2 regions of the Rhizobium binxianense genome follow, and region 2 is predicted to be linked to the other one. Evidence: riboswitches for the same ligand, from Rfam matches in the RefSeq annotation. Region 2 holds a riboswitch; the other holds the start of a gene.
The links. A riboswitch is a leader RNA that binds a small molecule or an ion and turns the genes downstream of it on or off. The one in region 2 is predicted to bind S-adenosylmethionine.

Region 1 (5,211 bases), 730 kb from region 2:
CGCAGGAGGCAGCGCCCTCCGCAGGGAGTGCCAAGAGCAAGCTCTCCTTCAAGCAGAAATTCGCGCTGGAAAATCTGCCGAAGGAAATGGCGAAAGCCGAGGCCGAAATCGCTAAGCGCGAACAGGTGATGGCCGATCCCAATCTTTTCACGCGTGATCCCGCAGCCTTCAACCGGCTTGCGGGCGAGATGGAGAAATTGCGCGCCAGCCTGACCGACATGGAGGAGGAGTGGCTGGAGCTCGAAATGTTGCGCGAAGAACTGGAAGGTTGAGCTTCGCAAACTTGTCGGCTCACCTTTCCTTGATTGGCCAATGTATCGCTGCGCGGCATAGGGTGCGCTCCGGCAGCAAATCCAAGTGTTACAGCGTCCTTTTTGCGCATCTGAAAAAACGCGCGGCGCTGTAGGGATATTGCCGATCGCAAGGGCGACAAGGAAAAGTCATATGTCTCGCAAGCCTCATTCCAGAATTCTCATGGCACTTGCCGCTGGCGGCCTCGCCGCGCTTGCCGCATCGCAGGCCGTACAGGCACAGGATAGTAACCGTGTTCGCGTTCGCGGCGCCATCGAAGCCTCAGCGGCGATAAGCTCGTCGTCAAGACGCGCGAAGGCAGCGATGCGACGATCACGCTGAAAGCCGGTTGGAAAGTCGGTGGCGTCAAAAAAGCCTCGGTCGAGAATATCAAGCCCGGCGATTTCGTCGGGGTCGCCTCTCTCCCGAAAGGCACCGGCCCGGATGGCGCGATCGAGGTGCTGATCTTTCCGGCGTCGATGAAGGGAACCGGCGAGGGCAATCGCCCCTGGGATGCGCAGCCGAACAGCCAGATGACCAACGCGACCGTCAGCAATGCCGTCAAATCCGTCGACGGCCACACGATCACGCTGACCTATCAGGGCAAGGAAAAGACCATCACGATCGCCGATGCGACACCAATCGTGACCTTGGCACCGGCGACCAAAGATGATCTGAAGACCGGCGCCGGCGTCATCGTCACCGGCGAGAAGGCAGCGGACGGCAGCATCTCGGCCAGCCAGGTGGCCGTCGGTCTCAATGGCATCACGCCGCCGATGTGATCCGCGGGCTTAGAGCGGTTCAGCTTTTGATGGAATCGGAGAACCGTTCTAAGTTTTTATTTTTTGCGCAATTCCCGGCAAAAGCGCTTCGCGCTTTGCCTGGAATTGCTCTAAAGCGCCGGCGCGGGTACGGCAGCAGCGCCTACACTGGCGCTGGCGCCGCTCTGGGCGACAGGCGGTTCCTCGGATTTTGACGGCAGCGCCTGCAGGTGCAGGACGCGCGGCTTCAGCGCCTCGAGATAGGCCTCGGAGCGGCCGATATAGATCATGCCGCTTTCGGGCAGTGTGGTGAGCAGTTTGGCCATGGTTTCCTGCCATTCCGGCTCCATGCCTTCCAGCACTTCGTCGAAAATGATCCAGCGCGGGCGCACGAGCAGCAGGCGGGCGAAGCCGATCGCCTTCTGTTCGTCGCTGTCGAGCAGCTTGTCCCAGCGGGCGCGGGTATCGAGCCTTGCGATCAGCGAATGCAGGCCGGCCTTTTCGAGAGCCGCCTCAATATCCGCCTTCTGATAGGCATCGGCACTTTCGGGGAAGGCCAGCGCCTCACGCAATGTGCCGCCGGGGACATAGGCGATCTGCGGAACGAACAGCATGTCGTCGATCGGCGGCAGGCCCATCGTGCCGCTGCCGCACGGCCAGAGGCCGGCCATCGCCTGGAACAGCAGCTTGCGGTTGACGCTGTGATCGCCGTTGATCATGATCTTTTCGCCGGCCTTGATCACGACATCGGTTTCACGCAGACGGAAGCCGCCGCATTCGTCGATCTCTTCGCCGATCTTGGCGACGATGACGATATCCTTCAGCGTCAGCGTGTCGGCCGCGGTGTTTTCATAGGCGATGCTGTCCTTGAGGTCGAAGTCCTCTTCCATGTCGACCAACGCCTGGCGGAAATCGGTGACGCGCATCAGCGTGGCCCGCCATTCGGCGATCGGGCCGAAATTGGCGACGTACCAGCGCAGCGCCGTATTGACCTGATTGAAGGCGCCGACCGACATCATCAGCTGGCCGAGGGTGAGGCCGCCGGAGAAATAGGCAGGGGCGGCGACGATGATCGGGATGACGATCACCAGCCAGCCATAGCCGGCCGAAACCCAGGTGAGGTTGGTATTGGCCATGGCGAGCCGCTTGACGACCCTCAGCACCGAGCTGATGTCGGTGTTGATGCGCCGGCGCTCATTCTCCTCGCCGCGGGCGACGGTGATAGCCGGCATGTTTTCGTTGGCGTGCATCAAGGTGAAGCGAAGCTCGGCCTCCTTCGAGAAACGGTCGGCATTGAGCTTCACCAGCTTGCGGCCGACGACCTGGCTCAGCACCGAGGCGGAAGCGGCATAGAAAATCGCCGCCCAGACCATGTAACCCGGAATGGAGAAGCTGTGGCCGCTGATCCGGAAGATGAAGCCGCTCGAAAGCTCCCAGAGCACGCCGATGAAGCTCACCAGAAGAATGGTCGATTGCAGCAGGCCGAGAACCAGCCCTGTCGTGCTTTCGGCGAGATTGCGGGAATCCTCGTGCAGGCGCTGGTCCGGATTGACGCCGATCAGGCCGCTGGAGGCGAGCCGCAGCGCCCGCTTGCGCTTCAGCCATTGATCGACGAGATCGCGCGACAGGCCCTCGCGCATATAGAGCGCGGTCATCTGATTCAGCCAGGCTTGCAGCACGTTGAGCAGCAGCAGCGTGCCGGCGATCATCGCAAAGATTTCAAGCTGGTGGAAGAACTCGCCGAGGTCGCGGCGCTCCAGCGAATCGTAGAAGGGCGCATTCCATTCATTGAGGATGACCTGGCCGTAGGACGTCGCCAGGATAACAAGGATCAGCACGGTCGCCAGAAACAGCACCTTGCCCCGCACTTGCGAATTCCAGAACGCTGAGAACATCACCCCGAGGCGATATGTCAGGCTGAGATCATACCCTACCCTATCCTGCCTCCGGATTCCTGGCCTCCCCTCGGTCTTATCTGCCATTAACGCTTTTCCAAATCGCCCATGCTCCTATTATTAACATGGTGGCGTTACCGGTCTATCAACAGATTCTATCAGTCATTAAAGTGTGATGATGCTTGCACGGGCTGCGCCTGCATGCATTCGCCATTGATTCGCGGTCCGACTGGAGCTAATTAAAGTGCTCCGTGGTGATTTGGCCGGCCGGCTTGCAGCCACGTTAAAAAAGTCGCTAAAGGGCCGCGTGCGGACCGGTAGCGATTTTTTTCGCCGCCGGTTTTTTATTTTTGATCGAGTGACCGCAATGCCCATCAAGATCCCCGATACGCTGCCCGCCTTCGAAACCCTGGTTCAAGAGGGCGTGCGGGTGATGACCGAGACGATGGCGATCCGTCAGGACATCCGTCCGCTGCAGATCGGGCTGCTCAACCTCATGCCGAACAAGATCAAGACCGAGTTGCAGATGGCCCGCCTCGTCGGCGCCTCGCCGCTGCAGGTGGAACTGTCGCTGATCCGCATCGGCGGCCACAAGGCGAAGAACACGTCCGAAGACCATCTGCTTTCCTTCTACCAGACCTGGGAAGAGGTGAAGCAGCGCAAGTTCGACGGCTTCATCATCACTGGCGCGCCGATCGAGCTTCTGCCTTATGAGGACGTCACCTATTGGGCGGAAATGCAGCAGATCCTCGGCTGGACGGAAACGAACGTCCACTCGACGATGAACGTCTGCTGGGGCGCGATGGCGGCGATCTATCATTTCCACGGCGTTCCGAAATACGAGCTGAAAGAGAAGGCCTTCGGCGTCTACCGCCACCGGAACCTGAAACCTTCCTCCATCTATCTCAACGGCTTTTCCGACAATTTCGAAGTCCCGGTGTCGCGCTGGACCGAGGTGCGCCGCGCCGATATCGAAAAATCCGAAAGCCTGGAGATCCTGATGGAATCAGGTGAGATGGGCGTCTGCCTCGTGCACGAGAAGAAGGGCCGGCGGCTCTATATGTTCAACCATGTCGAATATGATTCCACCTCGCTGTCCGACGAGTATTTCCGCGACGTCAATGCCGGCGTGCCGATCAAGATGCCGCACAACTACTTCCCGCATAATGATCCCGCACTTGCGCCGCAGAACCGCTGGCGCAGCCATGCGCATCTTCTGTTCGGCAATTGGATCAACGAAATCTACCAGACGACGCCCTTCGATGTGGAGGAGATCGGCACGGATCTCTGAGTGTGGCAGAGCGGATGCCGCAGCGTCACCGCTGCGGCATTTCTTTCTGATCCCACGGTTGCGGTTTGGAGCAAATGCGGGCAGGTTCCGCTCCTAAAGCGCGTCGCGATCTTTCAGATTCGCTCTCCGCGCTTTAAGTCTTTGTTTTTACGCATGTCGTTATCGCAAAACCGCTGTACACTTTTGCGCGACATGCTTAAACCCCAGGAATAGAACGGACGGTCGATCATGTCGGATAAGTTGGAGCGGGAAGTTTTCGGACAGACGAAAGCAGGCGAGACCGTCTATCGCGTCGAGATCAAGGGCGGCGGGCTGACGGCCAAGATCATCACCTGGGGGGCGGTCATCCAGGATCTGCGCCTTGAGGGACATGAGGCGCCGCTGCAGCTCGGCTTCGACGACTTCGACAGCTACCCCCTCCATTCGGCCTATTTCGGCGCGACACCCGGCCGCTGCGCCAATCGTGTCGGTGGCGGTAAATTCACGCTCGACGGCAAGGACTATCAGCTGGAGCCGAATGAAAACGGCGTGACGCATCTGCATGGCGGCAGCGACAATATCGCCAAACGCAACTGGACGATCGTCGAGCATGACGTCGACCGCGTCGTGCTGAAGATCGTCGATCCCGATGGCCGCGCGGGCTATCCCGGCAATTGCACGATCCAGGCAACCTTCCGGGTGCACGGCAACGGCGAACTGTCGGTGACTTACGAATCGACCAGCGATCAGCCGACGCTCGCCAATGTCTGCCAGCACGCCTATTTCAATCTCGATGGCCGTGAAGATGCGCTTGGCCACGACATCATGATCGCTGCCGATCACTATCTGCCGACCGACGAGAGGCAGGTGCCGACCGGTGAGATCCGTTCCGTCGCGGGCACCGAATTCGATTTCCGCGAGATGGCGCCGATGAAGCGATTCGTCGGCAGCGAGCAAGCTTTGTACGACCATAATTTCTGCCTGTCGCCCGAGC
Region 2 (5,211 bases):
TTTCCAAGACCGTAGAATCATTATAAACGTCGAAGCGCGTTCCGAATTTCGTAACGCCAGGATAAATTGACGCTTTGCACGAAACTAAACTGCTGGATATAGTACGAAAAAGGTCGAAAAATACTTCAAGCGGCTTCTCGCGGCCGATATGCGCAGCGTCATCGAAAAGCAAAACAACACGCTTATGAGCGAATTGAGCCAATGTGCTCAAAGCTTGCTGAAGCGAAGCAACTTCATTGACAACCGGGAACGAAACCCGGTGCTGCTGTTCTGCGAGTTCCTCTTGTATTTTCTTAGAGAGCAACTGGCAAAAATGCATGACATATTCATCGCCGTCGGACTGCAGCAGCGGCAAATAGCGCAAGCTAACATAGACCGGAATGACCGCGCCGAGCTCGCGCATACGACGATGAGCTTCGAGCAAGAGCGCACTTTTTCCACTTCCTCGGCCTCCACGAATCAGGACAGGGCCATGAGCAACAAGTTTGCGGATAATGACGTCATCATGCGATGAGAATTTATGGATATTAGCAAAGTCTGCAGGTGGGCATTCTTCGGCCGCCAAAATCAACGTGGCGTCGATTTCTTCTTCTAATTGAGTTATCACGGCACTATCTCTCTTAGTTGAATGTAAGATTCTACCGCCGCCTCTGCACTCAAGGACGCGTACGCCGTAGGTACAAAATGCGATATTAGGCCCAACCCTGCGATATTAACGATTGTATCTCTAATTAACGTTTTGACCGTTACTTCGTCCATTTGCAGGCTGCTGCTAAAAAATTCCCAATGCACTCCCTTGGACAACTGTGAATACAGCTGCCTGAATCTTCCTTTGATCTCTGATATGTATTTCTCGCTTTCTAACGAACGCATATCGTCCAGTTGGGGCGCATCATTTCCCTCAATATAATCCAGCATTGCATCCACTGCGGGGCGCCAGTACACGTGCTCGAGATGTGCAGAAAACAACGAGCGACTGATTTTTACTAACTCGTGATCTGCGTCCCACAAAACCGCAGACGGTTTTTCTTCTGGAATCACGTCACCCGCCCACGAAAACGCTGACTTGACGCGTCTGCCTGAGAGGTACTCCGGCCTTGATTGAAACTCGCTCAGGTAGAGGATTCTGAAGGGGTCAAGCCGACCGACCAGCGCCGCGCATCCGTTCTCAAGGATAACGCGTGCGCAAAATGGGCCGAAGATCGTGACTTCATCCGATGAAGCCGCTGTAAGATAATGAATAGTTCGATCGGAGAAATTTGCCAAAGACGCATTTAATTGACTTAGCGCTATCTTGCCCAGCCCCTCGGCGGTTGGTGACCCGCATAAGAGCGGCGGGAAACTCGTCATTGTCACTCCTGTAATGAGAGCCACTCTACTTTCCGCGTGCGAGGTCTTGATAGACTCGGGTTCTCGACGAAAATTCCATGTTCTTGATCAAGATAACTGCGTGGATACGAAAAACAGCCAGCCACCATGTGATGATTTCATTTATCAATCAACCCTAAGGCGCAGACAATCTGTGTGCGTATAATAATCAGCTGAGAAAGCCGTCAAGGGATTGAAATACACCTCCGTTTTCCAGAGGCTTCGTTTATCAACCACGTAAGGAGCTTCCTTCGCACGCACCATGGCTACATTCAGCAACTTTAAACGTCTCTCTACCGCCGTACTCACCTCGCTGCTGAGGATCGAGCGGCCTCCCAAAATCAAGAAGATTGCCTCGGCCAACAATCGATACAGCCCCTCCGCCAGCGTCCTTGTGGCCCTCTCTCCGCGTCTGAGCCTCTGCTAAACTGAGTAATGGGTAGGTTCCAAACCTAATAATCTTCCGCTTACCGAAGTAAGCGTAGTCGAACCTCCGTACCGGCTTTCTAAAGGTAGAGGTGCTAACCGTTTGAGCTTCATGCACGTTGATAGAAGCCGATCGACTAACAAACTGAACGTGAAGTGAAAGGCAGCTGGAGCGGGTGAAGGGAATCGAACCCTCGTATTCAGCTTGGGAAGCTGCTGCTCTACCATTGAGCTACACCCGCGATGCGCTGAGATTTCCAACAGATGGGGGCGGCTGTCAAGTCGCGCCGGACGCAACGTCTCAGATGCGGAAGTGCTTCGAGAGTTTGAGGCCCTGGGCCTGGTAGTTGGAGCCGAGGCCGGAGCCGTAGAGGCTGGCGGGCTTTTCCTGCATGTGTTCGTAGACGAGGCGGCCGACGATCTGGCCGTCTTCGAGGATGAAGGGCACCTCGTGGCTGCGGACTTCGAGTACGGCGCGGCTGCCGCGCCCGCCGGCCGGGGCATGGCCGAAGCCCGGATCGAAGAAGCCGGCATAATGGACGCGGAATTCGCCGACCAGCGGATCGAAGGGGGTCATCTCGGCGGCATAATCCGGCGGCACATGCACGGCCTCGCGCGAGACGAGGATATAGAACTCGTCGGGATCGAGGATCAGCTCGTTGCGGCCGCGGCTATAGAGCGGTTCCCAGAAATCATAGATGTCGTGCTGATCTTTCTTGTCGACATCGACGACGGCGGTGTGATGTTTGCCGCGATAGCCGATCAGGCCGTCCTTGTCGCCGGCAAGGTCGATCGACAGCGCGATACCGCCGCCCGATACGTTCGGCTGCTTGCTGGCGACCAGGGTCTCGCTTTCATGCAGCTTCAACAATTCCGGCTCGCCGAGCAGGGATTGGCCGACGCGGAAGCGGATCTGCGACAGGCGCGAGCCGCGGCGCACGACGATCGGGAAGGTGCGCGGGCTGATTTCGAGATAGAGCGGGCCGGAATAACCCGCCGGGATCTTGTCGAATTCCTGGGCGTAGTCGGTAATGACGCGGGTAAAGATATCGAGGCGGCCGGTCGAGCTCTTCGGATTGGCCGAGGCCGACATGTCGGCCGGCAGCGCCAGGCTCTCCATCAGCGGCACGATGTAGACGCAGCCGGTTTCGAGCACCGCGCCTTCGGTGAGGTCGATGACATGCAGGCTCAGCCGGTCGAGCTTGTCGGACACCAGGTGCGAGGGCCCGGGCATGAAGCTGGCGCGCACGCGAAAGGCCTTGGCGCCCAAGCGCAGGTCGAGACTTGCGGGCTGGATCTGGTCGCGGTCCAGCTCCCGTTCGGAGATCAGACGCTCCGCTTCGAACAGCGCGGAGATCGCGCGATCCGCCAGAATTCCCGTTTCACGAGCCATCATGCCTCATCCATCATTTGCCGCCGACAAAACCAAACTCGGGGAATTGACGCAAGCAGCTAACAGCAGTATTGCAGAATTATCCCGTGGTGATTTGGCCGGTCGGCTTGCAGCCACGTTAAACAAGTGGCTAAAAAGACCGGGTTGAAACCGGTCTGCTTTTGCGACCGGTTTTTTTGTTATGTGAAGGTGATGGCATGAGCAAGACCTGGCGCCCGGCAACCCAACTCGTCCACGGCGGAACGCTGCGTTCGCAATATGGCGAGACCTCCGAGGCAATCTATCTCACGCAAGGTTTCGTCTATGACACATCGGAAGCGGCCGAAGCCCGCTTCAAGGGCGAGACCGACGGCTTCATCTATGCCCGCTACGGCAGCCCCACCAACGACATGTTCGAAAAGCGCATGTGCATGCTCGAAGGCGCCGAAGACGCCCGCGCCACCGCCTCCGGCATGGCGGCCGTCGCCGCCGCAGTCCTCTGCCAGGTCAAGGCCGGCGACCATATCGTCGCGGCCCGCGCCCTGTTCGGCTCCTGCCGCTGGGTTGTGGAAACATTGGCGCCGAAATACGGCATCGAATGCACGCTGGTCGACGGCCGCGATCTCAAGAATTGGGAAGAGGCGATCCGGCCGAACACCAAGGTGTTCTTCCTGGAAAGCCCGACCAACCCGACGCTCGAGGTGGTCGATATCGCAGGGGTCGCCAAGCTCGCCAACCAGGTCGGCGCCAAGGTCGTGGTCGACAACGTCTTCGCCACGCCGCTGTTCCAGAAGCCCTTGGAGCTCGGCGCCCACATCGTCGTCTATTCCGCCACCAAGCATATTGACGGCCAGGGCCGCTGCCTCGGCGGCGTGGTGCTTGCGGACAAGGAATGGATCGACGAGAACCTGCACGATTACTTCCGCCATACCGGCCCGGCCATGTCGCCGTTCAACGCCTGGACGCTGTTGAAAGGCATCGAGACGCTGCCGCTGCGGGTGCGCCAGCAGACGCAGAATGCGGCGAAGATCGCCGACTTTCTGGCCGAGCAGGGCAAGGTCGCCAAGGTGATCTATCCCGGCCGCAAGGACCATCCGCAGGCCGATATCATCGCCAAGCAGATGACCGGCGGCTCGACCCTCGTCGCCTTCGAGCTGAAGGGCGGCAAGGAAGCGGCCTTCGCGCTGCAGAACGCACTCGATATCGTCAAGATCTCCAACAATCTCGGCGACAGCAAAAGCCTGATCACCCATCCGGCCACGACGACGCACAAGAACTTGACGGAGGAGGCGCGTGCCGAACTCGGCATCTCTCCCGGCACGGTGCGCCTTTCGGCCGGCATCGAGGATACCGACGACCTGATCGAGGATTTCGCCAAGGCGCTTGCCAAGGTCTCGGCCTGACCGACGGGAATAGCGGCCGGACCCATTCGCGGTTCGGCCGCTGCCGGGCCTCGCTCCGTGAGGCCGGACCTCACTCCGTGAGGCCGGGGGGAACAAGTTCGCCCGCGCCGGCGTTCGGAGGTAAAATTAACACTGACGATTAGGCTTAACGATCGAAAACCCTTCGATCATGACGGTTTCATCACTGATCAACGTTCCGTTCCTTGACGGACATGGCCTCTTTATAAGATACGGGTAACATATCTTGACTAAGGTGCAAGGCATGTATCGCGCCCTCACAAAGGATATCGAAGTCGTCGTCGAACCGTTCTATCTGGAGGAGCAATCCGACCCGGAAGACGATCGCTATGTCTGGGGTTACCGGATTGTCATCAGCAACAATTCCGGCATAGCCGTTCGCCTGGTCAACCGTTACTGGAACATCACCGACCAGAACGGACAGGTGGACGAAGTGACAGGCCCCGGCGTCGTCGGCGAACAGCCGCGGCTCAGCCCCGGCGACACCTACGAATATTCCTCCGGCTGCCCGCTCGACACCCCCTCCGGACTGATGTTCGGCCATTACCAGATGGAAACGGACGAAGGCGAGATATTCGATGTCGACATCCCCGCCTTCTCGCTGGATTCACCGGGGCTGCTGCG

Region 1: linked by a shared signal. The riboswitch ahead of metA (homoserine O-acetyltransferase MetA) and the one ahead of PO860_RS00900 (O-succinylhomoserine sulfhydrylase) in region 2 are both predicted to bind S-adenosylmethionine.

Annotation. Positions count from the first base shown of each region.
Region 1 covers NZ_CP118713.1:4,006,106-4,011,316, reverse strand. The annotation lists gene PO860_RS19655 (ABC-F family ATP-binding cassette domain-containing protein) at 1-272, shown strand, start outside; partial or broken gene PO860_RS19650 (hypothetical protein) at 445-1,073, shown strand; gene PO860_RS19645 (ABC transporter ATP-binding protein/permease) at 1,184-3,034, opposite strand; SAM riboswitch at 3,189-3,266, shown strand; gene metA (homoserine O-acetyltransferase MetA) at 3,315-4,238, shown strand; gene PO860_RS19635 (aldose epimerase family protein) at 4,467-5,211, shown strand, end outside.
Region 2 covers NZ_CP118713.1:180,521-185,731, reverse strand. The annotation lists gene PO860_RS00920 (ATP-binding protein) at 1-607, opposite strand, end outside; gene PO860_RS00915 (hypothetical protein) at 604-1,350, opposite strand; tRNA gene PO860_RS00910 (tRNA-Gly) at 1,963-2,036, opposite strand; gene PO860_RS00905 (2'-deoxycytidine 5'-triphosphate deaminase) at 2,096-3,190, opposite strand; SAM riboswitch at 3,264-3,342, shown strand; gene PO860_RS00900 (O-succinylhomoserine sulfhydrylase) at 3,385-4,569, shown strand; gene apaG (Co2+/Mg2+ efflux protein ApaG) at 4,832-5,211, shown strand, end outside.